4 regions of the Pseudoalteromonas sp. 78C3 genome follow, and region 1 is predicted to be linked to each of the others. Evidence: predicted binding sites of a transcription regulator. Region 1 holds the regulator's gene; each other region holds the start of a gene.
What was found. The regulator LexA, encoded in region 1, represses DNA repair genes until DNA is damaged. The targets are predictions, from matches to a motif close to TACTGTATNNNNATACAGTA.
Positions count from the first base shown of each region.

Region 2: uvrD (DNA helicase II) is a predicted target of LexA. The motif match lies at 4,756-4,775, and genes of this name have one in related genera.
Region 3: ruvC (crossover junction endodeoxyribonuclease RuvC) is a predicted target of LexA. The motif match lies at 4,137-4,156, and genes of this name have one in related genera.
Region 4: dinB (DNA polymerase IV) is a predicted target of LexA. The motif match lies at 4,785-4,804, and genes of this name have one in related genera.

Region 1 is NZ_PJAV01000121.1:10,577-18,200, forward strand. It holds gene CXF76_RS05040 (endonuclease) at 1-442, opposite strand, end outside; gene CXF76_RS05045 (DnaJ C-terminal domain-containing protein) at 674-1,642, shown strand; gene CXF76_RS05050 (chaperone modulator CbpM) at 1,642-1,962, shown strand; gene CXF76_RS05055 (membrane protein) at 2,038-2,763, opposite strand; gene CXF76_RS05060 (hypothetical protein) at 3,077-3,457, shown strand; gene CXF76_RS05065 (PaaI family thioesterase) at 3,458-3,898, opposite strand; gene lexA (transcriptional repressor LexA) at 4,066-4,683, shown strand; gene coxB (cytochrome c oxidase subunit II) at 5,167-6,309, shown strand; gene ctaD (cytochrome c oxidase subunit I) at 6,309-7,624, shown strand, end outside.
Region 2 is NZ_PJAV01000172.1:98,212-105,835, reverse strand. It holds gene CXF76_RS18750 (hypothetical protein) at 1-376, opposite strand, end outside; gene CXF76_RS18745 (GNAT family N-acetyltransferase) at 479-2,548, opposite strand; gene uvrD (DNA helicase II) at 2,526-4,691, opposite strand; gene CXF76_RS18735 (hypothetical protein) at 4,994-5,218, shown strand; gene CXF76_RS18730 (YacL family protein) at 5,334-5,702, shown strand; gene CXF76_RS18725 (dUTP diphosphatase) at 5,808-6,431, shown strand; gene yrfG (GMP/IMP nucleotidase) at 6,447-7,094, opposite strand; gene nudE (ADP compounds hydrolase NudE) at 7,156-7,624, shown strand, end outside.
Region 3 is NZ_PJAV01000129.1:35,226-42,849, reverse strand. It holds tRNA gene CXF76_RS07055 (tRNA-Pro) at 59-135, opposite strand; gene CXF76_RS07050 (arylesterase) at 246-869, opposite strand; gene CXF76_RS07045 (ABC transporter ATP-binding protein) at 870-1,583, shown strand; gene CXF76_RS07040 (ABC transporter permease) at 1,573-4,074, shown strand; gene ruvC (crossover junction endodeoxyribonuclease RuvC) at 4,205-4,729, shown strand; gene ruvA (Holliday junction branch migration protein RuvA) at 4,732-5,349, shown strand; gene ruvB (Holliday junction branch migration DNA helicase RuvB) at 5,357-6,364, shown strand; gene tolQ (protein TolQ) at 7,345-7,624, shown strand, end outside.
Region 4 is NZ_PJAV01000136.1:1,142-8,765, reverse strand. It holds gene CXF76_RS08200 (S9 family peptidase) at 1-212, shown strand, start outside; gene CXF76_RS08195 (methyl-accepting chemotaxis protein) at 355-1,992, shown strand; gene CXF76_RS08190 (M17 family metallopeptidase) at 2,070-3,590, opposite strand; gene dinB (DNA polymerase IV) at 3,720-4,772, opposite strand; gene CXF76_RS20705 (hypothetical protein) at 5,113-5,289, opposite strand; gene CXF76_RS08180 (acyl-CoA thioesterase) at 5,452-5,886, shown strand; gene CXF76_RS08175 (aldo/keto reductase) at 5,896-6,948, shown strand; gene CXF76_RS08170 (ABC transporter substrate-binding protein) at 7,065-7,624, shown strand, end outside.

The DNA of each region.
Region 1 (7,624 bases):
CGCTAAGCATGCCAAAACGATAATTAGAGCGATCGGCATTAATTTCGCCAATAGCTGGCGCTAAGTTATTTATATCAGCTTCCATTTTTCTAAATTTAGCACTTACTTTACGGCAGTTTTTACGTCCGCCATCTTGCCAACATTGTAGCTGATGACCAAATTCCCACGCCGGAACAATATGTTCCCACTCAATGCGTAGTGCTCGCACATTTACTTTGCCTGAGCGGGTAAGTGTATTTCGAGGAATGTAACCACAGTTAGAAGGATCAGGAATGAGTTTTTTGCCTTCTTTTTTGATATCACAACCGCAGTAAATACTTTTGGCGTTGTCAGGGAGGGTTTTAATTAAATGTCTTTTAGCCGTTGAAAAACGGGTAAATTGTTCGGCAGATACCGAAAAACACACACAGCAAGCCAGTAAGGCCAGAATAAATCGAGTCATATCCATCACAAATGTGAACTACAGGAACAGGCAGTTTAAAGCCTTGAAGATAAAAGATAAAGTTAACTTAAGGCCTGCACTTATATTACTAAAAAGTGTCCGATTAATTTTTTATTCAAAGTTATTTTCACTATTCATTTATTTCTTACTATTTATCGTATTTTAACCACACAAGATTATACGTTAAGGAGTATGCTTAAAGCTTACTCAATATGGGGATTTGGATTGCAAATGAAATTTGTTGATTATTATGCAGTGCTCGGAATATCGCCTGATGCAGACGATAAAGCGGTTAAAGTAGCTTATAAAAAATTAGCCAGAAAATATCACCCAGATGTAAGCAAAGAGCCTCAAGCAGAAGATAAGTTTAAAGAAATAGCAGAAGCTTACGAAGTCATTCATAACAAAGAAGAACGCACTAAATACGACGAGTTACGTCGTCATCAACAAAATCGTGCTCGTCAACAGCAAGGTAATTATGGTGGTAACAATGCCTCATCGCAAAGTAATTATCAGCAAAGCGATCCTCAAACCGATCAAGAGTTTTCTGATTTTGTTAATTCAATGTTTGGCGGCGCCGGTGGATTCAATCGTTCCGGGCAGAGCAGAAGTAACGCTACTCGCGCGCAAAAAGGACAAGATGTGGAAATAGAGTTCCCGATTTTTCTTGAAGAGACTTTAGTTGATACCGTTAAGCCTGTTGAGTTTATGTTACCGCAGCGAGATAGTAGTGGTCGTGTCTCTGAAATTAAAAAATCACTTAAAGTGAAAATTCCCGCAGGTTCAGTAAATGGCGAACGAATTCGACTAAAAGGGCAAGGCGGATTAGGGTCAGCGAACGGGCAAAATGGCGATTTGTACTTACAAATTAGTTTAGTGCCCCACCCATTATTTGATGTTGAAGGTCATAACCTAAATATAGTCGTCCCTCTTGCACCATGGGAAGCGGCTCTTGGTACAAAAATAAATTTACCTACGTTGGCAGGCAAAATCCAATTAACTATTCCATCTAATAGTCAGTCTGGTCAACGCTTGCGTATTAAAGGTAAGGGATTAATGAGTAAAAAAGCCAAAGGTGATTTATTTGCTGTGCTTAAAATTGTTAATCCAACATCTGTTGATGATACCAGTAAAAAACTTTGGGAAGAATTAGCCGAAAAAGCTCACTTTGATCCCCGTAATAACTGGAGCAAGCCATAATGCAAATTATCGTGACACAAAAAGATGATTTACTTACTAGCAAAGAGCTATGTTTGAGTAGTGATATTAGCGAAGCAATTTTATATGAGCTAGTTGAGCACAATATTGCGGTTCCAATTGAGGGGAAGCATGTTACGCAGTGGCAATTTACGGTATCTGCAGTGACCTTAGTTAAAAAAGCGGCCCGTATTCAACATGACTTTTCGTTAGATTGGTCGGCAATAGCTTTAGTTTTACAATTGCTGGATGAGCGTGATGAGTTGATTTTCGAAAACGAAATGTTAAAGCGACATTTGAGTCGATTTAAACACTTGGAATAAAATCTGCCCTTGGGTACTTCCTAGGGCTTATTTAGTCTTTGGTGAGAGTGCGCTAGTTCTTAAAAACCAATATGACTACTTTGATTTATTCTTACTTTTAATTCGGATAAATCGTTTTAGTCGTATGTTTTGCATAAGTAGTAATATTCCACTTAGGCAAAAAAGTACGCTGGTTGCTGCAAAACTAATAAGCAGCGGATTATTAAAATCCTCTCGCTCATCGTAATCCATAATATGTAACATCCAAAAAAAGTCGAAAATTCGCCATAGTGTGCTGCGAACGGTGACAACTCTGCCGTTATTTTCTGACAAGTACAGTGTTGTGTTAAATGTGTCGTCAAATTGTACCTGCCAAACATTGGTTTTATATCCAACTTCTCGCATACCTTGCTTTAGCAGTACAGCGCTTGTCACTTGAGCATCAATAAGTAAGTGTGCTTTAGCATTTGCGGTAATTTGTATTTTAGTTGGCGGCTCAAAAGGTCGGCCTGTTATACCGTTAAAGCTTTGCTGTTCATCTTTATTTATTACTGTAATTATAGGTGTGGTTAAAAAGTTCTCAAAAATTATTTGTGTTGGATTAACCACCTGAGATGCAATATCGTTAAGGGAGGCAACATAATCAGCCTGCGTAAATGGGTTATTAAGAGTACGTGTTGCAAGATGCTCCCCATGAACTTTATCAAGAGGAATAGCGCTCATGACTAAACCGCCTAATAGCCAAGCTAAAATTTGTAATGTGAGCAAATAACCGAGCCATTTATGTAACTTGCGAGCATACTTAAATATTTTTTTATTCATGTTTTAGTCTTATTATTTTTAGAGGCTAGTTTATTACATTAATGGGATTAGTTACTGCGACATTTTGTCGCAGTTTAAACTATAGCTTACTGTAATCATTTAAAAATAAAAAAGATTACACTTAAATTGCTAACATGACTTATTTGTTTAATTGAGCTGAGTGTTTGATATCCAGCTAGCTTTAAACGCTAAAAAATACTTAAAAGCTGCGAAATATCTATATAAAGTGGTTAATAGAGCATAGTTGATTTGGTATAACGGTAAAACTGCGTTAAAGTTTGCAATGAAATTATTAGAGGATAAATACGAAACGATGTCGGAAATTCAATTTTTAAATGTAGATCTTGAGCTTGAATCAAAGCAAGATATTAGTTTGCTAGTGGCAGACTTGAAAAAAGTCGCGACGATTTTACATTATGACAAAGACGAATACCGTCAATTAGCGCGTATTGAAGCAACAGGTGTAGTAAACACGCCTGACAAAGCAATAAACCATATATGTGAGCTTATTGAATCGTGTTCGCGTAACGCGCTAAAACAATGGTTAAGCTGTTCACGTAGAACGTTTGATATTGGTTTTGAATCAGGCACTTCACCTAAGTGCTTTAATCAAGCCTTAGATGCAGATACACTATTGCGTATATCTGCGATTGGTGCGGGTATGGAAATTACAATTTACCCAATCGAAAAGTAACTATCTTCGCTCTACGACTGCTGCGGTCATTTTTGATACGCAGCACAGCTCATTGCGGCTATTTGTAATTTTTATTTCCCACACTGAACTACGTTGGCCAATATGAAACGCTCTTGCCGTTGCTGTTAAAGTGCCGTTGCGAGATGCTTTTAAATGACTTGCGCTAATTTCCTGCCCCACGCAGTAAAATTTTGTAAAATCGACAACAAAGTTAGCTGCATAGCTGGCAACTGTTTCGGCAAGTACAACGTTAGCACCGCCGTGAACCATTCCCATTGGGTTATGATGCTCAGGAATTGCCGGCATAGTGGCTACTAAGTAATCATCACCAATTTCAGTGACTTCTATTCCCATGGTTTTCATTAATGTTCCTTGGCCATCAATGCCTTGTTCTAACTGCTTGCACAGCTCTAAAGTGATGGGCTGGTACCAAATACTCATAATGACTCCTTTGCTTTTTTAATCATTTATAAACCTAGCTTTAGTTATATCCCTAAAATGTACACAAGTGAAATTACTTTGGCTATTTTAAGGCTTAATTTAAATTTGCGATTTTTATTTAACTGTATATACTCACAGTTAAATGTACTGTATGGAAAACCAGTTGTATGCGACCATTAACGAACCGCCAAGCTCAAATACTCGAACTAATTAAAGTTTTTATTAAAGACACTGGTATGCCTCCTACACGTGCTGAAATAGCGCAAACATTAGGTTTTAAAAGTGCCAATGCTGCTGAAGAACATTTAAAAGCACTTGCTAAAAAAGGCGCAATTAAAATGAAACCAGGTGCAAGCCGTGGTATTCAGTTAATTGAAGAAGAAGAGCCAGAACAATTAGGTTTACCGCTTATAGGGCGTGTTGCTGCTGGTTCACCTATTTTGGCGCAAGAGCACGTTGAAAGTCACTGCAAAATCGATCCATTAATGTTTAAACCGGCTGCAGATTTTTTACTACGCGTTAACGGTATGAGCATGAAAGATATTGGTATTATGGATGGTGATTTACTTGCTGTACATCGTACTCAAACCGCTGAAAATGGGCAAGTTGTTGTTGCCCGCCTAGACGAAGACGTAACTGTAAAACGTCTTGAGAAAGCGGGTCGTAAAGTATTACTTCATGCTGAAAACGACGATTTTGAATCTATTGAAGTAGATCTTGAGAATGAGTCTTTTAATATTGAAGGCTTAGCCGTTGGCGTTATAAGAAACGCTGATTGGATGTGACTTTAAAAATAGCTTTTAAACAAGCAGTTTTATAAATGCGTACTAATTAGTACGCATTTTCTGTTTTAAATTCGCACTAAAAATAGGGCATAAATAGCTCACTGACAATTTAAGCTGTAAACTTTTTTGCACTTATATTTTCCCCCTCCGAATGCGTTAAACCCCTTTGTTTTGCTCATCTTTTGAACTTCCTGTTACCTAGTTGGTTACTGATTTTTTATTAATTACTCAATATCACCTGATTGTTTTTTATACTAAAACTTGCTTGTTGTTCATTTTTTAGCTAATTATTAATGTGCTGAGCTAATAATAACTCACAGCTTTTTAGTTTTGAGAACACACAATATACACAAACCCGTTGTTGGCGCAGCAAAACCAATCAATATTAAATGAGATTGACTAAAAAAATAAAAATAACGAATTGGCGTTTAAGCCGTATGCCTCTTCGCTTTGCATTCGCAATAGCATCAAAGGAGCCGTCACATGGGTAAACTGACCTCTACCTTGTGGCTTATATTATGTGTTTTTTCGCACCCAGTTTTGGCTAACAGCCAATACAATATGCGCAAAGGCGTAACCGATATAAGCAATAATGTATATCAGCTGCACATGACCATATTTATAATATGTTGTGTGATTGGGGTGATAGTGTTCGCAATTATGTTTTGGGCACTTATTCATCACCGCAAATCTAAAGGGGCTGTACCTGCCCAATTTCACGAAAGCACTAAAGTAGAAATACTTTGGACTGCAATCCCGTTTGTTATTTTAATTGCTATGGCAGTACCAGCCACTAAAACCCTAATTGCAATGGAAGATGCCAGCAAAGCTGATCTCACTATTAAAATTACAGGCTCGCAATGGAAATGGCATTATGAATATATGGGTGAAGATGTAGAGTTCTACTCTATTTTATCTACCCCGCAAGATGAAATCGCGAACCTTGCAGATAAAAATCCTAACTACTTACTTGAGGTTGATAAGCCTCTTGTACTGCCAATAAATCAAAAAGTACGATTTTTAATGACTTCTGACGATGTTATTCACTCTTGGTGGGTACCTGATTTTGCAGTTAAAAAAGATGCGAATCCCGGCTTTATAAACGAAACATGGACGAACATAAACGAAGAAGGTACTTACCGAGGCCAATGTGCTGAGTTGTGTGGTAAAGATCATGGCTTTATGCCTGTTGTGGTGGTCGCTAAATCTGAGGCTGATTTTAAAACGTGGCTTGCAGATGCAAAGCAAGCTAAACAAAAAGCAGCATTAGCAGATGCCGCATTACTTGATAAAACCCTCCCAAAAGAAGAATTAATGACTTTAGGCGAACAAGTATATATGGCCAATTGTGCTGCATGTCATCAGCCTACTGGCATGGGGTTACCGGGTGTATTTCCTGCACTTAAAGGCAGCCCTATAGTGCTTGGCAATATAAAAGATCACATTGATGTAGTTATCCATGGGCGACCCGGTACGGCAATGCAAGCATTTGCCAAACAGTTATCTATAAAGCAATTAGCAGCGGTTATTACTTATAAACGTAATGCGTGGGGTAATGATACGGGTGATGTTATTCAACCGAGTCAAATACAGGCAGCACTTGATGCCAAAGTGGAGGCGAACTAATGAGTAGCATAGTAGAACAACCTAACGCCAATGAAGCTCATCATGCTCATCACCCAGCTAAAGGTTTTAAACGCTGGCTTTACACAACTAATCATAAAGATATAGGTAGTTTATATTTAATTTTTTCGCTGACCATGTTCTTAATTGGTGGCGGGATGGCTATGGTGATCAGAGCTGAATTATTTCAACCAGGTTTACAGTTGGTCGATCCTCACTTTTTTAATCAAATGACCACAGTGCATGGTTTAATTATGGTGTTTGGTGCGGTTATGCCGGCCTTTACAGGCCTTGCTAACTGGATGATACCACTCATGATTGGCGCGCCAGATATGGCATTGCCAAGAATGAATAACTGGAGCTTTTGGATTTTACCGTTTGCGTTTTTAATCCTATTGGCATCGTTATTTATGCCTGGTGGGGGTCCTGCATTTGGCTGGACTTTTTATGCACCACTGTCTACAACATACAGTAATGACAATACTGCATTGTTTGTATTTGCCGTACATATTATGGGGATTAGCTCAATAATGGGCGCAATCAATGTGATTGTAACTATAGTGAACTTACGTGCCCCTGGCATGACATGGATGAAGTTGCCCTTATTTGTATGGACGTGGCTAATTACTGCCTTTTTATTAATAGCGGTAATGCCAGTGCTTGCAGGGGCTGTCACTATGGTACTTACCGATAAGTATTTTGCGACCAGCTTTTTTGATGCCGCAGGCGGTGGCGACCCGGTGATGTTCCAACACATTTTTTGGTTTTTTGGTCATCCCGAAGTATACATAATGATTCTTCCTGCCTTTGGCATTATATCTACAATAGTACCTACCTTTTCTCGTAAAAAACTTTTTGGCTATGCCTCAATGGTATACGCCACATCCTCCATAGCACTATTGAGCTTTATTGTATGGGCTCATCATATGTTTACCACTGGGATGCCGGTCGCTGGCGAGTTGTTTTTTATGTACGCGACCATGCTTATATCGGTACCTACAGGAGTAAAAGTATTTAATTGGGTTGCCACAATGTGGAAAGGCTCAATAACTTTTGAAGTGCCAATGCTTTTTAGTATTGCGTTTATTGTGCTGTTTACCTTAGGTGGCTTTTCGGGGTTGATGCTGGCAATTACACCTGCTGACTTTCAGTACCATGATACTTATTTTGTAGTGGCGCATTTTCATTATGTATTAGTAACAGGGGCTGTATTTTCGATAATGGCGGGGGCCTATTACTGGCTGCCCAAGTGGACGGGCAATATGTTTAATATCACGCTAGCTAAATGGCATTTTTGGCTATCGCTGGTGAGTGTGAA
Region 2 (7,624 bases), on a different contig from region 1:
TTAAGTCTTCATTGTCGGTGTTGAACTCTTTGTAAAACAGAACAAAATCTTGTAGCTCTGCGTCATTGCTTGAAATAGAAGCCGAGCTATTTAGCAAGTTACTTTGAAGTGTATTGAACCAGTTTAATAGTTTTTCTTGCCATGTTCTTAGTTGTTTTAGTACGTGCGCATTACTTTGTTCGGTTGAGATATTATTTAAAATAATACCTAAATCAAACACAGGCGTTGGTATATCCATATAATCTTTAACACCAATAAAGCTTTTATTATTGTTTGGTAAAGTTGTTAGATTATTGTCAAAGCGCTCTGTTAATAAAATATCGAGTATTTTAAGTGAAATTGTTTTGCAGCCCACTTTAAAGTTTATTAATTCCATGCCTTTATCTTAATTTACCTATTAATGCTTTAAGGATAGAACAAATTAAATAAATAGCTTAAAGAAGGGTAAGATTTAATAGAGATAGGTAACTAGGAGTTATTAGATGGCACTAGTGAGGTTTTTTATGGCACGTTTAAATTGATTCCCAAGCTGTTTTTTTCCTAATAAACCTAAGTGTTGAATCACTTTTTCATTACATTCATTTTGAAGCACTAACTTTATTAAAAGTTGTTTATCAGACTCTGTTAATTGAGACATACAAGAAGGAGACTGATTCACTACCTGCCAAAGAGTCGCAGAGATATTAAATTGAGTGAAGCTACTGTTTACGAGCAAGGCTAATCGTTCGCGAGTCTCGGGGCTTACTAACTCATCGCTAAATCCTTCAATTAAAATACTTACAAGTTGCCAATCTAGTGTTTTAAAGTGTGTTAAAAGCCCATAAAAAAAGTCGTTTTTAAACTGCTTTTTCAAAGGTTGTATAGTTGTACTTTTGTTATTTAAGCATTTAACCACAAGTGCCGAATGTTCAGCTGTGCTTTTATCGCGTTGATAACCCAGTTTTACGGTATCAAACCCTTGTTTTTGCCAAAAATTAAGTAGCTGCGCTGTTGCGCCAAAGCTTGCACCAAACCAACTACATTGGCTTTTTACTTGCGACTCACAATAGCTAAGTAGCTTTTTACCAAAGCCCATATTGTGAGAACTCGGATCAACCGCTATTCGTACAACGCGAGCGCTCAACTGTGTTAAGTAGTCATTATTAAAACTAAGTTGTGAGAGGGTTTGAGCCATTAAATGACCCTGTGGGCGGCGCTCTCCGCTTATAACCTGTAGAGCAAGTTCTTCACTTAAAGCACCTTCTATGGCAATTAAGCATACACCAGCTAGTTGATTGTTAATTTTGCTGATGAATATTCGTTGCGATGGTGCGTCTAGTAGTTGGCGTAAATCGTTTACACTACTTTGATAGTGAGCCAATGCAAGCAGGGCAATAACTTGTTGCAGTAAAGGCTCATTGTTTACAAGGGATTGCTGAGTTATTTCGCTATGAACTGGCTGCCCTAATTGATCACTACTTAACTCTTTATATTGTGCATCGAGTGCAAGCAAGGTGCGAATGCGTTGCTCAAGGGGATCGTGTTTAGCAAAACGTAGTGGCTCATCAAGCGTTACAACTTTAGAGGCTTTATAGTGCGCTTTAATATAGTTACTAAAGCGAATGGTATAACCCCTACCATTGCCCTCATACCCAACCAGTGTACTTGCAAAGACTATACGAGGGTAATGAGCTAGCATTTTTAGCAATAACGGTACAGGGATCGCGGCAGCTTCATCAATGAGTAATAAATCGCACTCAGGTAATGTGTTTAATAACGCGTCAGGTGCAACGTAGTGCAAGTTGGCGACCTGTTTATGTTCAGCGTTGTATTGCAGGTCTAACTCGTTGGCTAAATGTTTAAAGCTACTATGGGTCGCTTTAAACTGAGTGCTGCAAATAATTACTTTTTTATCAGCTAATTTTGCGGCTGCTAAGCCAAGTGCTGCCGACTTGCCTCTACCTCTATCAGCATTAATGAGTAAAGGCCTGTTGGCACGACCATTAGCTATTTTTACTATTTGTTCAACGCAGTTTTGCTGTGGTACATAATCAATTTTATTATGTGTAACAGAGCTGACGAGATTACTAATACAGCCATTTTTTTCACTAAAATGAAAAGCGGGTAATCGCTTAATAATAGTCGCGAAACGTTGATTAAATATGCTGTAGTTAATGCTCTGACCGTGTGATTGCACTGTACTTAATGCTGGATCTTGCCAAGAGGCTAAATCATCTAGTTCAGGCAGTAATAAAAACAGTATACCGCCTGCTTTAACGGTGCCGGCAAGTGCTGCAAGTTTATCAGGGTGCAAACCACTAAAACCATCGTAAACAGCATGAGCAAATTCTTGCCCTAAAATTTGGTGTGTGCGAGTAGGCCAGTACGAATTTTTAATCGCGCACTGCTTGGATACAACAAGTGTATTGTTTTCATCTATTAATGAGTTAAGTATTTCATAACACCAAGCTGGGCTGCCCGTGATCAACACTAGCTGACGATGATACGCGCCAGCTAATTGTTGCTCTAACTCATTTAGGTGTGCTTTATACAGCTTGTAATCGTGCATAGGCCGTTACTAACCATTTACTGCCAAGGTCGTCAAAGTTAACTTGTACGCGAGATTGCGCGCCACTGCCTTCGTAATTAAGTACGGTACCAACACCAAACTTAGCATGCAAAACTCGTTGCCCTAAGTTAAAGCCACTGTCTTCAAATGCGGCATGGCTAACTGATGCGCTAAAACGCCCGGCGGCCGGCGGGCGAGAAACCTGTGTTTTAATACGAATTTCTTCTACGCAGTCCTCAGGTATTTCGCGTAAAAAGCGTGATGGGCTATGGTATTTTTCTTGCCCGTATAAGCGGCGACTCTCAGCATGGCTAATGTATAACTTATCCATTGCTCGTGTCATGCCTACATAACAAAGGCGGCGCTCTTCTTCTAAGCGGCCAGACTCTTCGTTACTTTGCTGAGAAGGGAACATGCCTTCTTCTACGCCCACCATAAACACTAACGGAAACTCTAATCCTTTAGCTGAGTGAAGCGTCATCATTTGTACGGCATCTTCGTGCTCTTCTGCTTGTCCTTCACCTGACTCAAGTGATGTATGTGCTAAAAAGCCTTGTAAAGGCGAGCTGTATTCTTCGTCTTCAGGAAGTTCGTACTGGTCACATGCGCTAATTAGTTCTTCTAAGTTTTCTACGCGAGCACGGCCTTTTTCACCTTTTTCAGCTTGGTACATTGCCATCAAGCCTGAGGTTTGAATTGTGTACTTGGCTTGCTCATGCAAAGTTAGATCGCTAATTTTATCTTCTATTTGTTCAACTAGTTCTACAAACTTACTTACTGCACCAGAAGCACGACCAGATAAATGCTGTTGTTCTACAATTGCTTTTGCGGCATACCAAAGCGGTAACGATTCTGCTCGTGCACAGTCGCGTATATGGCTCAATGTTTTGTCGCCAATACCGCGTGCTGGCGTATTAATTACACGCTCAAATGCGGCATCGTCTTGACGATTACCCACTAGGCGTAAGTACGACAACGCATCTTTAATTTCTTGTCGTTCGAAGAATCGCATACCACCATAAATACGGTATTTTAAGCCTTCTTGTAGCATGGCTTCCTCAAGTACACGAGATTGCGCGTTACTACGGTATAAAATTGCGGCATCTTGTAGGGCATTACCTGCATTTAACCAGCTTCGTAGTTTGCTACTTACAAAGCGTGCTTCGTCTAACTCATTAAATGCTGCATAAATAGAGATTGGCTCGCCGTCGTTACCGTCGGTCCACAAGCTTTTACCCATACGTTCTGAGTTATTTTGAATTAATGCGTTGGACGCTTTCAAAATAGTCGCGGTTGAACGGTAGTTTTGTTCAAGACGAATGGTTTCTGCGCTAAAGTCAGTTAAAAAACGTTTAATGTTTTCGATTTTAGCACCACGCCAACCATAAATGCTTTGGTCATCGTCGCCTACAATCATAATGCTGTTAGTATCGCCAGCAAGTAACTTTAACCAAGCATATTGAATGGTATTTGTATCTTGGAACTCGTCTACGAGCATATGTGCGAAGCGTTGCTGATAATGACGCAGTAACGTAGGGTTATTTTTTAACACTTCGTAGCTGCGTAGTAATATTTCAGCAAAATCAACTAGGCCCGCTCTATCACAGGCCTCTTGATAGGCGGCATAAACACGCAGCATCATTTGCTCATTAATATCGTATGCTTGAATATCTTTAGGGCGAAGTGCTTCATCTTTTTTGGCGCTTATGTACCAGCCAAATTGCTTAGCGGGCCATTTTTTATCATCAATATTCATCGATTTTAATAAGCGCTTGATCATTCTAAGCTGATCGTCAGAGTCTAAAATTTGAAAGGCTTCTGGTAAATTAGCTTCACGGTGATGAGCACGTAAAATACGATGCGATAAACCATGGAAAGTACCAATCCACATACCACCTACAGGCGCTTTTAGTGTTTCTTCAACGCGGCCACGCATTTCTTTAGCGGCTTTATTAGTAAAGGTAACTGCAAAAATACTGTAAGCGGAGGCTTGCTCAACTTGCATAAGCCACGCAATACGATGAACTAACACTCGTGTTTTACCAGACCCAGCACCTGCTAATACCAGCATGTTTTGTAGTGGGGCTGCAACGGCATCGCGTTGTTTGTCATTTAAGCCATCGAGTAATTGTGAAACGTCCATCGTTACGCCTTTTTAATCAATATTGTGGGCAGTATAACAGGTGTTTTTGTTAGGCTAAATAAAATACTGTTTTTATAAACAGCTATTTATAAAATAGTGTTCAAAACGAGTAACTTGCTAATTAACTAAGCGAATAAAAAGCGTAAACGCATAACAAAAATTGCTAATTTGACCTAAAGTTAGCAAAATTTACTAACTCTCTAAATCTAGACTAATTTAACTATTTGATTTGTAAGCTTTAATAAATTGGCATAAAGTGTGTAAGTAAATAATTATAAAATCAAATAAATACAGAGGTTAGTATGGCAGATCAAGGTTCTGGCGGTAACGTAATCGCAGCATTATGTAATATATTTTTTCCTGGTTTAGGGCAGTTAGTGCAAGGGCGTATTTTAGCGGCTATATTTTTTGCACTCGCTATTATAATAAGTTACGCACTAATTTATGTGCTTGTAGGCTTTGTACTTGTGCCTATTATCTACTTATGGTCGATCATTGACGCAGCGCGTTATAGATCGCGAAGTTAACGGTTTTAAAGTTGAGTAAAATAGCGCCATGTGGCGCTATTTTACTTTATATGTCCTGTGGTTTACGGGCGTTTACGTATATAATTACGCAATCAAAGATTTACAGGCAAACCCTATGGAATATCAATTTATTCGCGACCCTATTAGTGGGCTACGTATTAAAATAAGCAGTGAACACGCTATTATTGGTCGCTGGCTAAACGAAGAAATAGGCAAAGACAAAGTAGCCATGGTACTAGCGCTTATTGCATCGGTAAGTTCAAGCTATGAGCCGCTAACACTAAAAGGCCAAGAAATAGATTTAATATTAACGAAAGACGAAGCATTATTTGAAGCCCATGCGCTTCATCAAGACAGCGAAGACCTAATAGCGTATCAGGATGACGATTTAGCGCTTGAAGAAAATGGTTTAAGTAGTGGTTGTGGCTTTGAAGATTTCATTGATTTAATTGATTCATGGCATGAGTTTACGACGTCACGATAAACATAATTAGCACACTAATAAAAATATACAGCAATGCACAATCAGCATTTTATCTGTATTATTACACCAACGAAAATTACGCCAACCAAAACGACAGGAATTGATATGTCTGCCAATTTAAACAAGCTAGTAGTGATGCTAGAAATGCAAAACGCCATGAATACTAAAGTACATGAGCAATGGTTTACTCAAGGGTTTGAATGGTACCGCGCTATTTGGGTTGAGTGTGCTGAAATGCTAGATCATCATGGTTGGAAATGGTGGAAAAAACAAACACCAGATACTGAACAAGTTATTTTAGAGTTGGTTGATATTTTTCATTTTGGTCTATCGCTTAGAATTGACGGTGAAACTAGCTACGAAGACTTAGCAAAGCAACTTGAAACTGAGCTTAGTAATGCTCAACAAGCTGATGACTTTAAACAAACACTAGAGATATTAGCGGCGTCTGCTGTTGCTGATAAAACGTTTAATGCAGGTGCCTTTGCCGGCTGTATGGCGCAAATGGGTATGGATATTGATGATTTATATCGCGGCTACGTAGGTAAAAATACGTTAAACTTTTTCCGCCAAGATCACGGTTACAAAGATGGTAGCTATATTAAAGAATGGAACGGGCAAGAAGATAACGAGCATTTAGTTGAAGTAGTTAAAAGCCTTGATACAGAACATGCAGATTTTGCAAAGTTAGTATATCAAGGGCTAGAAGCGCGTTACCCAAAAATTTAAGTCACGTAAGTTGAGTTAAATAATCTTACGATAGTCGGTAACACTCAGGTAATCGGCTATTTCGTTATGTGGTTGTTGGCTATCAGGGTTAGCAACTGCAAGTAAGTGCTCAATGCCGTATTCTCGTGCAGCATTCAAAACCGGCACACTGTCATCTACAAACAAAGTGCGCTGCTTATTAAACCCTAAGTCTTTTTGTACTTGGTGCCACAAACTTTGTTGCTCTTTACTTACTCCATATTCATGAGTAGACACTACGCCATCTAGGTAGTTATCAATCGCTGTATGCTCAAATTTAAGCATGACACTCTCAGGGTGGGCGTTGGTAAGTAAAATTAACTCTTTGCCTGCTTTTTTAAGCTCAGTTAAAAAATGAGGTACGTCTTCGCGCATTTTAATTAAATGCTGAGACTCTCGTTTAAGCTCCATTATAGGCAAGCTTAATTGCTGCTCCCAATAATCTAAACAATACCACTGTATTTGACCGCTCACAGCTTGATAGCGTTTTAAAATATCTGCTTTAGCTGCATCTAGGCTAATGCCCCTTGCTAATGCGTGTTGCGCAGGAATAACGTTAAGCCAAAAATGACTGTCGTAATGTAAATCGAGTAATGTTCCATCCATGTCGAGCAAAACGGTATCGATTTTTGACCAATTTAACATAGGAATTTCAACTTATAAGGTTTATTATTGAACTAACTGCCATGATAGCAAATTAACGCCAATGACACAGAAAAAGCACCCAACACCACCACAAATCCTCAGTAACAATGTTGTCGCTAAAAGCCGCCTGTTTACTGTGGAGTCTTTAGAGCTAAAGTTTTCTAATAACGAAGAGCGCCAGTATGAGCGAATTCGCGGCGGTGGCCGGGGAGCCGTGATGATTGTTCCGTTAAGTGCAGACAACGAATTACTACTTGTACGTGAATACTGTGCGGGCACAAACGATTACCAGTTAGGTTTTCCTAAAGGCTTAATCGATCCGGGCGAAACGCCAGAGCAAGCTGCTAACAGAGAGCTTAAAGAAGAAATTGGCTTTGGTGCTGAGTATTTTAAACCATTAAGAACAGTAACAATGGCGCCGAGTTACTTTAATGCCACTATGCATATTTTATTTGCTAAGCAATTATACCCACAAACCCTTATTGGCGACGAACCAGAGCCGCTTGTTGTTGTTAAGTGGCCATTAACTC
Region 3 (7,624 bases), on a different contig from region 1:
ATTTTACGGAAGAATTGAAGGCTCGGGATTAAATTTAAATCTAAGATGTTGATTTAATTGGTCGGTATGGAGAGATTCGAACTCTCGACCCCTGCCACCCCATGACAGTGCGCTACCAAGCTGCGCCACATACCGATTTGTATGCAATAGTACGTGTATTTTTTTAAAAATCAATAAGCGATTGTTTGTTTGGGTGTTTATTACGCAAGAGACCTAAAAAGGCACTCTTGCGGTATATTAATTGGCTAGTCTTTATTTAACCACTTTTTGATCGAGTCATACATCTCATCTCGTATTAATGGTTGAGCTTTTTTGTTAGGGTGTAAACTATCGTTTTGCATTAGCTCAGGTTGACCAGCAACATCGAGCATAAAAAAGTTCATTAGATGCGCATTTGTTTCTTCGCTAACGCGCGAGAAAGTGTCTGTAAACATTTTGCTGTAACGCGGACCGTAATTAGGGGGAATGTAAATCTCCATTAAGGCGGTCATCGCATTAGCTGCTTGGCTTTTTTGAATAAGAGACGTTAAGTTAGTTTGCATTTTTTTGACTGGAAAACCACGTAAACCGTCATTAGCACCTAGCTCAATAAGTACATGAGTGGGTTCGTATTGCTCAAGCAATGCATCTAAACGGCGTAGGGCTCCACCAGATGTTTCGCCACTAATACTGGCGTTGATAAGTTCAATGTCGGCTTGTTCGTCATCGTATTTATCTTGTAACAATTTTACCCAGCCTTCTTCTTGTTGAAGTCCGTAGGCTGCGCTTAAACTGTCACCGAGTATTAAAATCGTGTTGTCGGCTGCTGCGCTCAGCGGTTTGATAACTAAAAATAAAATGAATACTAAACGAAGGATTGAATGAGTCATATGTCAGCGCTTTCTCAATTAAATATAATTCAGGTTAATGGTTTGTCTAAAGTAGTCTCCACCTTTGAAGGCGAGCTGCCCATCCTCAGTGACATCAGCTTTAATGTCAAGCATGGCGAGTCTGTTGCTATTGTTGGCACGTCGGGCTCTGGTAAATCAACGTTACTCAGTTTATTAGCAGGGCTGGATACCGCAAGCAGCGGCGAAATATTTTTAGATGGCGAGCCATTACACAATTTAGATGAAGAAGAGCGTGCTGCACTGCGCGCGGCTAAAATTGGATTTGTGTTTCAATCGTTCATGTTAGTACAAAGCTTAACTGCACTAGAAAACGTTATGCTACCAGCAGAACTTGCTGGCGAAAGTGATGCAAAAGAGCAAGCAATTGCATTACTTGAAAAAGTAGGCTTGAGCCATCGAATTGATCATTACCCGTCGCAACTCTCTGGCGGTGAACAACAGCGTGTTGCTATTGCGCGAGCATTTATTGGTACACCTAAAATACTGTTTGCTGATGAGCCTTCGGCTAATTTAGACAGCAAAAACGGTAAAATGATTGAATCCTTATTATTTGATTTAAACACGCAACACGGCACCACGCTTATTTTGGTTACTCACGATGAAGGGCTTGCACAAAAATGTGAGCACACTATTCAAATAGAGGCGGGTTTACTGGTAAAAAGCCAAGTAGAGGACGTTGCTAATGTGGGTTAAGTTAGCGCTTAAGTTATTTTCGCGAGAATTTCGCCGTGGTGAGCTAACAGTTATAAGCGCAGCTATCGCCCTTGCTGTTTTAACCGTGCTTACACTGTCTATGGTTACTGAGCGAATAGGGCAAAGTATTGCGCAAAAAAGCAGTGCTTTTATTGCAGCAGACCGTGTACTTGCAAGCGATCATGTTCTCGACACTGCTTTTATTACTAAAGCACAGAGCCAAAATTTAAAAACGGCGCAAATGGTGTACTTCGACACTATGTTGTTTGCCGATGATGAAATGCAGTTTAGCTCAGTAAAAGCGGCATCTAATGCGTACCCGTTAAAAGGGCAGTTAAAAGTTAAGGATACCTTAACAGGTGAAACTAAGGTTGCTAATAGCGGGCCAACGCCTGGTAATGTGTGGCTAAGTGAATCAGTATTTTACAGTTTAAATATTGATATAGGCGCGCAAGTAGAGCTTGGCGCTGCATTATTTAATGTTTCAAAAGTTATTGTAGAAGAGCCCGATGCGCCATTTAATGTATTTTCGAGCAGCCGTCGCGTGCTTATTAATATTGACGATGTGGCAAAAACCGAAGTTGTGCAGCCAGGTAGTCGTGTTTATTATCGCCAACTTTATGCAGGTAGTGAGGCCGATATAAATAGCTTTTACGAGTGGCTTAAACCACAAATGAAAGAAAACCAACAATGGTACGGCGTTAAAGACCGTCAATCACCTATTTCAAATAGTTTAAACCGTGCAGAGAGCTTTTTATTACTTGCCGGCCTATTAGGTATTATTTTAGCCGCAGTGGCTATAGCCGTTTCAGCAAAACGTTATTGTGAACGCCAATACGACCCAGTAGCGATGATGAAAACGCTAGGCGGTAGCCGTTCAATGATCCGCAAAATATACATGCTCCATTTATTGCTTGTATGTGCAATGGCGGTAAGTATTGGGCTGTTAATTGGTTATGGCTTGCAAGAAATAGCAACAAGTTACTTATCGAAAAGTATGGGCACAGAGCTACCTTTAGGTGGCTTTAAACCTTGGCTGGTGGCTATAAGCACTGGCGTAATTTGTGCCGTTATGTTTTCTATTAAACCGTTATTTGATTTATTTGATATTCCACCGCTTAGAGTGCTGCGCCGTAACTTAGGTGACAAGTTGGCAGTAAGTCGTGTGCATTTAGGCATGAGTGCGCTAACCGTGTTTTTATTAATGTGGTTATTTAGTAACAACATAAAAATAACGCTTATTTTGTTTATATCAACACTTGCGCTAATTGGTGTGTTGTTTTTGATATCTAAATTAATATTTGGTGGCGGTCGAAAGCTTGGCTTAAAACCAGGTAACAGTTGGTCGCTTGCAATTGCATCTATTCAAAAGCGTGCAAATGTGAACGCGGTACAGTTAATTAGTTTTTCGTTAGCGATTAAATTACTGCTGTTTTTAGTGGTACTTAAAAACGACATGATATCTGATTGGCAGTCGCAACTTCCTGCCGATGCGCCTAATGCGTTTTTAGTTAATATTACGCAAAATGAGCTTGAGCCAATTAATGAATATTTAGCTCAAAAAGATATTCAAGTATCAGAGTTTTATCCCACTATTCGTGGGCGCGTAAATGCGGTAAATGGCGAGTTGGTAGCACGTTCTGTATCGCTGCAAGACAACGAGAAAAAAGACGAAGAAGCACGTGCAGGTATTGGCCGCGAGCTAAACCTTACATGGCTTAAAGATGTGCCTGACCAGAATGAAGTAACACAAGGCACGTGGTTTGGTAAAAATGCGATGGCTGAAGCCTCAGTAGAGGAGTCGATGCTTGAGCGTTTAGATGTTGAGATAGGCGATACGCTTACATTTTTAATTGGTTCGCAGTCGTTCGATGCTAAAATCACCAGTGTGCGCAAAGTTAATTGGGCCACGCTTAAACCTAACTTTTTTATTATTTTAAGCCCAGATGTACTTGCAGATTTTCCGGCAACGTATATTTCGTCGGTACGTATAAACCCAGATCAAAAGCGTGATTTTAGCCAGTTATTGCGTACTTACCCTACTATTACAGCGATTGATATTGATAACTTTGTTAAGCAAATACAAACAACTATTTCGCAAGTATCACTCGCCATTGGCTTTGTACTTGCAATTGTTGTGCTGTGTGGCGCGCTTGTACTTATATCGCAAGTGCAAGCTAGTTTAGGTGAGCGTATGCAAGAAATTGTCATACTGCGAACGCTTGGGGCTAAAAGCCGATTAATTAAAAACGCGACCTTGTACGAGTTTTTATTACTCGGCGGTTTAGCTGGCTTAGTTGCTGCATTTTTTAGTGATATAGCGCTTTTAATTGTGCAGCAACAAATGTTTGATTTAGCAGGTAAGTTACATCCGCATATATGGATTATTGGTCCGGTAGCTGGCGGTGTATTTGTGGCTGGTTTAGGCTATTTAATGATTGCCCGAACACTTAAACAAAATACCCAAGGATTAGTGCGTGCCCTAGGGTAAGCTTAAACTAACATGCTCCTTCAAATGCCCACCTAACACGTGGGCATTTTTGTTTTTCTTTGTACTGGTAATTTATACAGTGCTCTGGCATTATTAGCGTAATTTAAAAATAATAACAATGGAGTGCTGTTTGGCCATTATTTTAGGGATCGATCCTGGTTCACGTTTGACCGGATATGGCGTTGTTGCCCACCAAGGTTCTAAATTTACATACTTAGGCAGTGGTTGTATTAAGTTAGCCGATCATCCTTTTCCGGTTAGGCTTAAAATGATCTATCAAGGCATTACACAGCTTATTGAGCAGTTTTCACCAGAAACCTTTGCCATTGAAAAAGTATTTATGGCGCATAACCCCGATTCAGCTTTAAAACTAGGCCAAGCTAGAGGCGCCGCGATTGTTGGCGCTGCAATGGCCGACTTACCCGTATTTGAATACTCAGCTAGGCAAATTAAGCAAGCAGTAGTAGGTAACGGTGGCGCTGATAAAACACAAGTGCAGCACATGGTAAAAAATATTTTAAAACTACCCGGTACGCCACAGGCCGATGCAGCTGATGCACTCGCTATTGCGATTTGCCACGCTCACTCAGAACAAAATTTAATTAAACTAGCGGGTAGCGCAAGCAAAACCGTTAGAGGACGTTTAAGGAAATAACTATGATAGGCCGCTTAAATGGTATTTTAGTCGAAAAACAGCCACCAGAAATATTACTTGAAGTAAGTGGTGTAGGTTACGAAGTACAAATGCCAATGACCTGTTTTTACGATTTACCAAAAATTGGTGAAAACGCGATTGTTTACACCCACTTTGTAGTGCGTGAAGATGCTCAACTATTATTTGGTTTTAATAATAAAGTTGAACGCGCCTTGTTTAGAGAGCTATTAAAAGCAAATGGCGTTGGTCCAAAACTTGGCTTAGCTATTTTATCGGGCATGTCGGCAAAGCAATTTGTAAGCTGTGTAAATAACGAAGACTCAACGTCGCTAGTTAAATTACCCGGTGTAGGTAAAAAAACAGCCGAGCGTTTAGTACTCGAAATGAAAGACAGGCTAAAAGATTGGGGTAATGATTTATTTACGCCATTTAGCGACAGCGCAGTAATAGAGCCAATGAGCGATGCGACAATAGCTAATAACGCAGCCGATGATGCCGTATCGGCACTGCTTGCATTAGGTTATAAATTGCCACAAGCTCAAAAAGCAGTAAAATCGATAAGCAAACCCGATATGTCTACTGAGGTTCTTATTAGAGAATCTTTAAAATCAATGTTGTGAGTAACCCATGATTGAAGCGGATCGCTTAATTGATGCGACTGAAAAAACAAATGAAGACTCTATAGATCGTGCAATAAGACCAAAACTTTTAGCCGACTACAGAGGCCAGCCTCATGTTAAGCAGCAAATGGAAATTTTTATTGAAGCTGCTCGAACCCGTGGTGAAGCGCTCGATCATTTATTAATATTTGGCCCACCAGGGCTTGGTAAAACCACGCTTGCAAATATTGTAGCCAACGAATTACACGTAAGTATTAAAACAACATCCGGCCCTGTACTTGAAAAAGCAGGTGATTTAGCTGCGTTACTTACTAATTTAGAAGAAGGCGATGTACTGTTTATTGATGAAATACACAGGCTAAGCCCGCAAGTTGAAGAAATACTGTATCCAGCAATGGAAGACTACCAGCTTGATATAATGATTGGTGAAGGCCCAGCTGCGCGTTCTATTAAATTAGACTTACCTGCATTTACACTTATTGGTGCCACTACGCGAGCAGGCTCGCTAACATCGCCACTGCGTGACCGTTTTGGTATTGTGCAGCGATTAGAGTTTTATTCTGTAGAAGATTTGTCGCACATAGTAGGGCGCTCTGCACATTATCTTGGTTTAGAAATGTGTGATGATGGCGCAACCGAAATTGCACAACGTTCACGTGGTACACCACGTATTGCAAACCGTTTATTACGCCGTGTACGCGATTACACACAGGTAAAATCTGACGGTACAGTAAATGCCGAAGTAGCTAAGCAAGCGCTTGATATGATTGACGTAGATAAAAGTGGTTTTGATTATATGGATCGCAAATATTTACTCGCCATAATTGAAAAATTCATGGGCGGCCCAGTAGGACTCGACAATGTAGCTGCAGCTATTGGTGAAGAGCGTGAAACAATAGAAGATGTAATAGAGCCTTTTTTAATTCAGCAAGGGTTTATTCAGCGTACTCCGCGTGGGCGAATAGTGTCTGACAGTGCATATCATCACTTTGGTTTACTTCCTAAAAAAGACTAGCCTCATCATAAACATTACTTGCTGTGGTTTATTGCGCAGCAGGTAATTGACTTAGTATCCCTTTCTTTCAAATATTTATACGGCTGGTATTTTACCCAAAACCTCACCAAACTGTTGCAAATGTTATTTAAAAATACTTATACGCTTTATAGTTAACTGTTAATTCACAGGGCGTTAAGACTCGCGAAGCTATCCTGCGTACCATTCAAACTAGTAACCGAATTACTTATTGTAAAATAGTTAGGGCAATTATTAGTTTATAAATAAAGTATGTAGCGCACCAAATTGTAGGCAAAAAAAAGCCCGCAAAAAATGCGGGCAAACAACAAGTTGAAGGAAGTAATCCAGGGAACTACGTTTTACTGAATTTGGTTTTATCCAGAAAGAGTAAAACAATGTAATACGATAAAATATCCTATTACTAAGAACTTGGCTTAATGAAACTATCTCATTCAGTGCGCTAGTTCGGTATGGGAGAATAATACGTAAGATCACCTTTTTGTTCAAACTAGAAAATTTGTATTTTCAGATTAGAAAAACTAATTCGGTGAATTTTATTGTTGTTTGAATCTTGCGCGTTAATTAATCGTTAAATTTATAAGTTAATGAAATTTCTAGCTTAAGTAATTTATTTTGATGTGGCTCGGTATTAGTTTTACTGTTACGTGAAGGTAAGGCTTATAGGTTTTGAGTGTTTATGCTCTTATTTTGAATAAACGGCGCATTTTATGACGTTTTACTTATATATTTACGCATATTTATAGTTAGCGAGTTTATTTAAAAGATTAAATAAAATACTGAGGCAAAGGGAAATGCCAACTAAAGCTGTTTTTTAACGTTTTTTGTTGCCTATTCATAGCAATACCGTTGTCAGCTTGAAATGGACTAGATACACTAGATGCAACTTTTGACCGTATAAACGGTCATATTTACACAAATTAACCAATTTGCCGTATTTTGAAATTACTTAGGAGTTTAACGTGGGATCAGGGCTTAATTTTTTAGACCTAATTTTAGAAGCAAGCTTGCTTGTTCAGTTAGTGATGTTAGGGCTAGTTGCCATGTCTGTAATGTCGTGGACAATTATATTTCAGCGTAAAAAAGCAATATCAGATGCACTATCAAATGCTAAGAAATTTGAGCAAAAATTTTGGTCTGGTATTGATCTAAGTAAATTGTATAACGAAATATCGTCACGCAGCGGTCAGTCTCAAGGTATTGAAGCCTTATTTACTTCAGGCTTTAAAGAGTTTGCTCGTC
Region 4 (7,624 bases), on a different contig from region 1:
AAGGCCCATTAATGATTTATCATGGAATGGCTGACGACAATGTGCTGTTTACGCATTCAACTAAATTGTTTAAACAACTGCAAGATAACGAAAAACAGTTTGAAATGATGACCTACCCAGGCTCTAAGCACAGCCTACGTGGTAAACAAGTGCAAACACATTTACATCAAACAATTACAAACTTCTTTAATCGTCATTTTGATGTTAAATAAGCAAGTAAAGTAATAACAGACTAAAGGCTGATTGATAAATCAGCCTTTTTTTTGCATTAATGGACGTTAAGCCTAGATTAAACTCTTTTTTTAGCTACGCTTATTCTATGCGCTAAAGCGCACACTTTTTGAGGATAAATGTATGCCTAATCTACGAAGTTTTAGTATATCCCAGCGTTTTTCACTGTTAATAGCCATAGTTATATTTGGACTAATAATACTTAGTATATCGAGCCTAACTCATCAATATAGCTCGCTAAAAGACGAGCAATACACAAAAACACAAAATGTAGTAGAAACTGCGTACAGTATAATCGAGCACTATTATGGCCTTGAGCAAAGTAATTCACTTACTCAACAGCAAGCTCAATCGCAAGCACTTAATGCAATAAGAGCACTGCGCTACGACAAAACCAATTACTTTTGGATTAACAACTACCAGCCAACAATGGTTATGCATCCTATAAAACCTGCGCTTGAGGGAAAAGATTTAACCAATAACAAAGACCCTGACGGCAAAGCACTGTTTGTTGATATGGTTAATATAGTTAAACGCTCTGGCGAGGGATTTATTCCTTATAAATGGCCAAAACCAGGTAAAGAAAAACCCGTTGAAAAAATCGCATTTGTTAAAGGTTTTAATCAATGGCAATGGATTATTGGCTCAGGTGTTTATCTTGATTCAATTGACGAAGCATTTAGCGAGCAACGAAACCTTATAGTCGTCAGTGCAACAATTATGATTATTGCTGTTATTTTACTTAGTTACTTTATAGGCAAGAGCATTTTAATACCTACTCGTTTAGCTGCCGATATGATGAAAGACATTTCACAAGGTGAAGGCGATTTAACCCGTAAATTAAATGAATCCGGTAATGATGAAATATCTGAACTATCACATTCATTTAATTTATTTGTTTTAAAAATGCGAGAGTCACTTGTTCATGTAGCGCAAAGTGCAAACGACGTAAGTGAGCATGCGCATACAGTTGATGATTCAAGTAGAACAAGCCACTCGTTTATTGAGCTTCAAAACGATAGCTCAACCCAAGTTGCAGCTGCCATGGAGCAAATGACTCACCAAATACATGATGTAAGCCGTAACGCCGAAGCCGCAGAGCAAGCAGCTAAAGATGCAGCACAAAACGCATCAACGGGTAAAAATGTGGTTGCGCAAACAATTACAGCAATAGAAACACTCTCAAGCAACATAGAAACAGTCAGTCGTGTAACAGAAGATTTAGCCAACGAGAGCCATAATATAGGCTCTGTACTTGATGTAATAAGAAGCATCTCGGAGCAAACAAACTTATTGGCATTAAACGCTGCCATTGAGGCTGCTCGCGCAGGAGAGCATGGCCGAGGATTTGCTGTTGTTGCAGATGAAGTAAGAACACTAGCCAGTCGTACAGGGCAAAGTACCGACGAAATTCAAACCATGATCACTAAACTTCAAGAAGGTGCAAAAGCAGCAGTAGAAGCAGTTAAATCAAGCCAAGCACTTTCAGTTTCTACCGTAGATCAGGCGTCATCAGCCAATACTTCACTTAATGAAATAGAACGACTTGTTTCAATTATTACCGAAATGAACAGCCAAATAGCACGCGCCACAGAGCAACAAACTCAAGCTGCCGACGAGGTTAATTTGCGTATTAATGAGCTATCTCAATCAACTGAGCAATCATTAAATAATACTAAACAGCTTACCGATGCCAGTGATAATCTTAAACAAAGTAGCCAAGAGCTTTCGAGCGTAGTTAATCGTTTTAAATTAGATTAACCCTAACCCATATAATTATCGTAAAATGCAAAAGCCCTGAATTAACAGGGCTTTTTTATTACATGTAGGTTTTTAGCTTACAAACAGTAACGTGCAAACAAGCTCGTTACTGATGCAGCTGTTGGCTTGCCATGCTGCCAATCACCGCCTTCAACACCGCTTCCTGCAATGTCCATATGCACATAAGGCAAAGGTTGTGCAGAGTCGTTACCGTGCTTATCAAGCCCACCAACAATAGCCATAAACGCCATAGGGAACTGATGTCCACGCGCAGTAACAGCAGATGCTGCGTTATTGCTCGAGAGTACATCGTCAGCTAGCGTGCGTGGTTTAATAAAGTCGTAATCTTCACGGCGAGAACGCGATACTTCAGCGCCATCTGCCCACAAATCTCCAAGGTCAGCTATTTGACGTGAAATACCAGCGCTACGAGCTGGACCATTTTCAACATACGCACCGTAAGGACCCATTGCACGTGCCGCGTGACCCGTTAATGTAGCAACAGTAAATAACGTTGGGTTTATTTCGCCTTTAGCTAAATCTTTCATTTCGCTAAGCAGGTCGCCCATTGCTAAGCGCCCTTCTGCATCGGTATTACCAATGCGTACACGGATACCTTCGCGACTAGTAATAATTTCATCTGGCACAAAACAATCCGAGCCAATAGAGTTACGAACAACAGCTAAGTACGATACCACTTTAACGCCTTTAGGCTGATAATCCGCAACGGCTTTCATAAAGCCCGCAACAGAAGCAGCGCCGCCTTTATCGCGACTCATGCCTGCCATGTGCCCGCCAACTTTTAAATCGGCGCCGCCTGTATCGTATACAAGACCCTTACCTACAAACATAAGTGTGCGAGTAATTTCGCCCTCTGGTACATATTCAAGCTTAACAACACGTGGGTGATGGCGCTCAACTGCATACGATGCACGAGCAACAGTACTTAACATTGGGTAGTTTTTATCAATAGCTGCAATATCATCAATTACGTCAACTGCAATGCTTGAGCCTTTAAATAAATCAACGCAGTAATCAGCAAAACGTGGTGGAGCCATACGCTCAGGTTCAGTGCCACATAAGTCACGCGCGGCATATTGGCCTGCAGCAATCGCATTAACAGCTTTAATTGTTTGCTCGCTTGCGCCAACTAAACCAATTTGAGTAATAGGTTCAATACTTTCACCGTGATATTCACGCGCTTCTAATGGCTGCCATAAGGCTTGGCAAGCGCCTAAATAAGCAACTTCTAAAGCATGCTGATAACGGCTATCGCCATTTAAATTTGGTAAAAATAATGCAGGATTAACACTACCCGACGCTTTTGCTTCGTTAATTGCTAATTTAGCAGCATCAAAATAACGGCGAACATCGTCGTAATCTCTATTTAACGGACCCGTTGGCGCAAGTACAACGCGTTTGTTTTCAATCACTAATAAAGTAACTTGTTTACCAATACGAGAATCAACTTTTGCTTGGTCTAAAATAGCATCACGTAATGAGTTATTTGGTAATTGAGAAAAGTCATCACTAATAATAATAAGCGCATCATGAGATGTGCATTCAAGGCTTGCACTAACCGCTTGAGGGTATGCCATAAATAAAGTCCTGTTAGAAAACATAAGCCCCTATTATCGTCGATTTAAATATTGAAGACCAGCAAGGTGCGATGAGCTAATTATACAACTTGCCAATAAATGGCAACTTGGGGTTACAGGCTTTACAGCTTAATCGAGAATACTAAGTTGAAAGTTTTGTTCTGGCTCGCTTTTAATGCCAACGCCTATGCCAAGTAATCTTACAGGTTGTTGTAGCCCTCGTTGATAAGCCTTAGTAAGGAGTTGAATAAATATTTCTGTGTTTAGCTCGTGGTATGCCTGATCGGCTGAGGTCACTACAAAATTTGCAAACTTCACTTTAACACTCAGCTTATTAATACGGTTTTGTAATTGCTGTTTATTAAGCCTTAAAACTAATTCGTCTAACAATTTTGGCAGCTCATCTAAGCACTCTTGCAAACTTGTTTTATTGTATTCGTAGGTATGCTCAACACTCAGCGACTTTCTGATGCGATCTGTTGATACTTTACCAACATATTCACCTGCACATTTTTGATAAAGCGACACACCAAAATTACCCACATGTTGCTGCATCCAGTTAACGCCTTTTTCACGTACATCCTTGCCGGTATATAAGCCTTTTAAATTTAGCTTTTCGAGCGTTACTTTACCCACCCCCGGAATTTTCCCCAGCGGTAATTGCGCTAAAAAGTCATCGACCTCATGAGGCAAAACGACAAATTGACCATTCGGTTTTTTTTCGTCGCTGGCTATTTTGGCAATAAATTTAATCGGTGCAATACCTGCTGATGCAGTGAGCCCGGTGGCATTGTAAATATCGGCTCTTATTTGCTGTGCAATAAGTGTGGCACTGCCTTTACAAGCGGTGCTGTCTGTTACATCTAGGTAGGCTTCGTCAAGGGAGAGAGGCTCTATTAAGTCTGTGTAGCGGCTAAATACTTCGCGTATTTGATTTGAAGCTTCTTTGTATACAGCCATGCGCCCAGGGACAATAACTAAATCGGGGCATAATTGTTTAGCATGATAGTTCGACATAGCCGATCGTACGCCATATTCTCTCGCTATATAGTTAGCGGTTGAGAGCACGCCTCGTCGGCTATTGCCTCCAATAGCAAGCGGTACACATGCAAGTTTTGGATTATCTCGCATTTCTACTGCTGCATAAAAGCAATCCATGTCTATGTGAATAAACTTCTTCATCACCACAACAATAACTGGTTATTTATACAGTCATTATTATAGAATCAAATGCGATAAGCAAGCCTAGGGCCTGTTTATCTTTCGAGGTTAAATTTGCAGCAGTATGTTTGGTATTTAGGCAAGGCAGAGCCTATGTAGTGTGGTTATTCCCCATAAATAGGCGATAACGTAGCACAAATGCCAAACATACGCTGCCCGAAGGGTTCTGCCTAGGGGCAATTTACTCTTTGTTGCTCGGTTTTTACTTAGCCCACTAGGTCACAAACCTCGCGCCGAGATTAAATAGCCCCTAGATTGAACAAATTTTAATCCTGAAAGGTCAACAGGCCCTAGTTAGCGATTAAAAAAAGCGCTTATTACCTTCTTGCTCTTTATAACCGTGCAGCCAAAATATGACCTCGAATAAAAATCCCGCTAACATTAAAATAATAGCGCCTGATTCGTTACCCATTGCGTAACAGGTAAAAGAGGCTATAAAAACCAAACAAGCTAAGGACCAATTAATTATATTCTGCATATTTTTACCTTTGTGTGTTTTTGTGTTTGTCTGTGTAATTTAACTGTAGACCTAAAATTAAACAGGTACAATCATCTTATAAAAAAACATGCCATTAATTACCTTGAGCTCGTAACCCCATGTTGATAATCTAAGTACTTTAAAATTAAGGGCCAATAAATAATGCAAACGTTTAAAGATCAGCACCCTATCCATACCGACATCACCGTAGCGTGGGCTGATATGGATGCACTACAACACGTAAATAATGTAGTGTATTTACGTTACTTTGAAATAGCCCGAATCGACTTCTTAAATAAAATAAATCTGTTCGATACAATAAGCCCTAATGGCGTGGGCCCGGTAATAAGCGAAAATAACATTCGTTATAAACGCCCAGTTACATTCCCAGATACGCTTACAGTCGGTGTTACTATTTCTGATATAAAAACAGACCGATTTGTTATGAATTACACCGTATTTAGTCACGCACAAAACGCTATAACAACAACAGGCACTTCAAAAGTGGTTATGTTTGATTTTGAAACAGGCCAAAAAGCCCTCATTGCAGAGCCTCTTTTATCGGCGTTAGTTAGCTACTCTCAAGACGAGCAATAAGGAATTCTCATGCAATACAGCCCACTTGGCAGCAGTGGTATTAACGTTTCAAGAGTATGTTTAGGCAGTATGACTTGGGGTAAACAAAATACTCAAAGCGATGCTGATGAACAAATAGCCTACGCGTTAGAGCAAGGCGTAAACTTTATTGATACAGCCGAAATGTATGCAGTACCGCCCTCTCCAGAGACCTATGGTAAAACTGAGGAAATTATTGGCAATTGGCTATCGCGTAATCAGCAAAAGCGCAGCGATGTGGTACTTGCTACAAAAATTGCAGGCAATGGATTATCGTGGGTACGTGATGGTGGCAATATTACGCGCCAAACAGTAATAGAAGCCGTAGACGATTCACTTAAGCGCCTTAAAACCGACTACATTGATTTATATCAGCTGCATTGGCCAAACCGCTCTACCCCGCACTTTGGCAGACAATGGCCCGGCACTCTTAAATTTACCGACGTAAATACACAAGAGCAACAAGCTAGTATGCTTGATATTCTAGAGGGCCTTAATGAATGTGTTAAAGCAGGTAAAATTAAGCACTGCGGTTTATCAGACGATACGCCATGGGGTATAAGCCAGTTTTTAAGCTTGGCCAAAGAGCATAACTTACCGCGCATGGTATCTATTCAAAATGAGTTTAGCTTAGCGCACGCTAAAGACTGGCCGTATTTAATAGAACAATGTGTACACGAAGATATTGCCTACTTACCGTGGTCGCCCTTAGCAGCCGGTTTATTAACGGGTAAATACCTAAACGGTGCTCGCCCAGAAGGCTCTCGTTGGACCTTCATGCAGCGCAACGGTATTTTTAGAGATACACCAAATGCAGAGCAAGCCACTAAGCAGTATGTTGAGCTGGCTCATGCAAACAATATTACTCCAGCACAACTAGCACTCGCATGGTGTAACCAAGTAGATGGCGTAACCTCTTCAATTATTGGTGCAACAAGCATAGCCCAATTGAAAGAAGATATTGATGCATTTAACATCACGTTAAGCGACGAAATTCTTAGTGAGATTAACACTATATTTAAAAACTATCCTATGCCTTATTAAGCATGTACCAGTTAAAAGCAGCCTTGAACAAGGCTGCTTTTAACTAAAATATTTGACCCTACTACAACCAACACTATACTTTAATTAAGTTTTCTTAATTCAACGAACACTTATCAATGCTGAGAAACGGATACTATGCATTTTGCCTATTAATTGTATTTAACGCGCATGCCGTTGAGAAAAAAGTACAGCCTCTAGAAGAAATTGTTTGGCTGCAAAGTTACACGCCCCCTTTTCATATAGCTAAAAGCGAAAGTGCACCACAAGGCGGTATTTGCGACAACCTAACCGAGCAACTCATTAGAACCATAACTGATGTAAAACATACCCGCTTAATTGTCCCTCAGCAGCGTATAAATAAATATTTAAGTGAAGGAAAAAACGTATGCTTCCCGTGTGTTATTTATAAAAAACATAATAACCAACTACTTAACTACTCAAATCCAACAACGGTATATCCCCCATTTTCAATTATCACGACTAAAGAGCTAAAGCCCAAATTAGAAGAAAAGCACGGCTCGCCCATTCACCTTATTAATTTATTAACCGACCCGCAATACGTATACGGGCAAGCTGCTGCACGTAAATTTACAACTAAAATTAATACAATTATTGAAAATACAAAACGAGATAAAGAGTCATCGTTAAGTTGGAGTAGCGAAAATGAAAGTCAGGC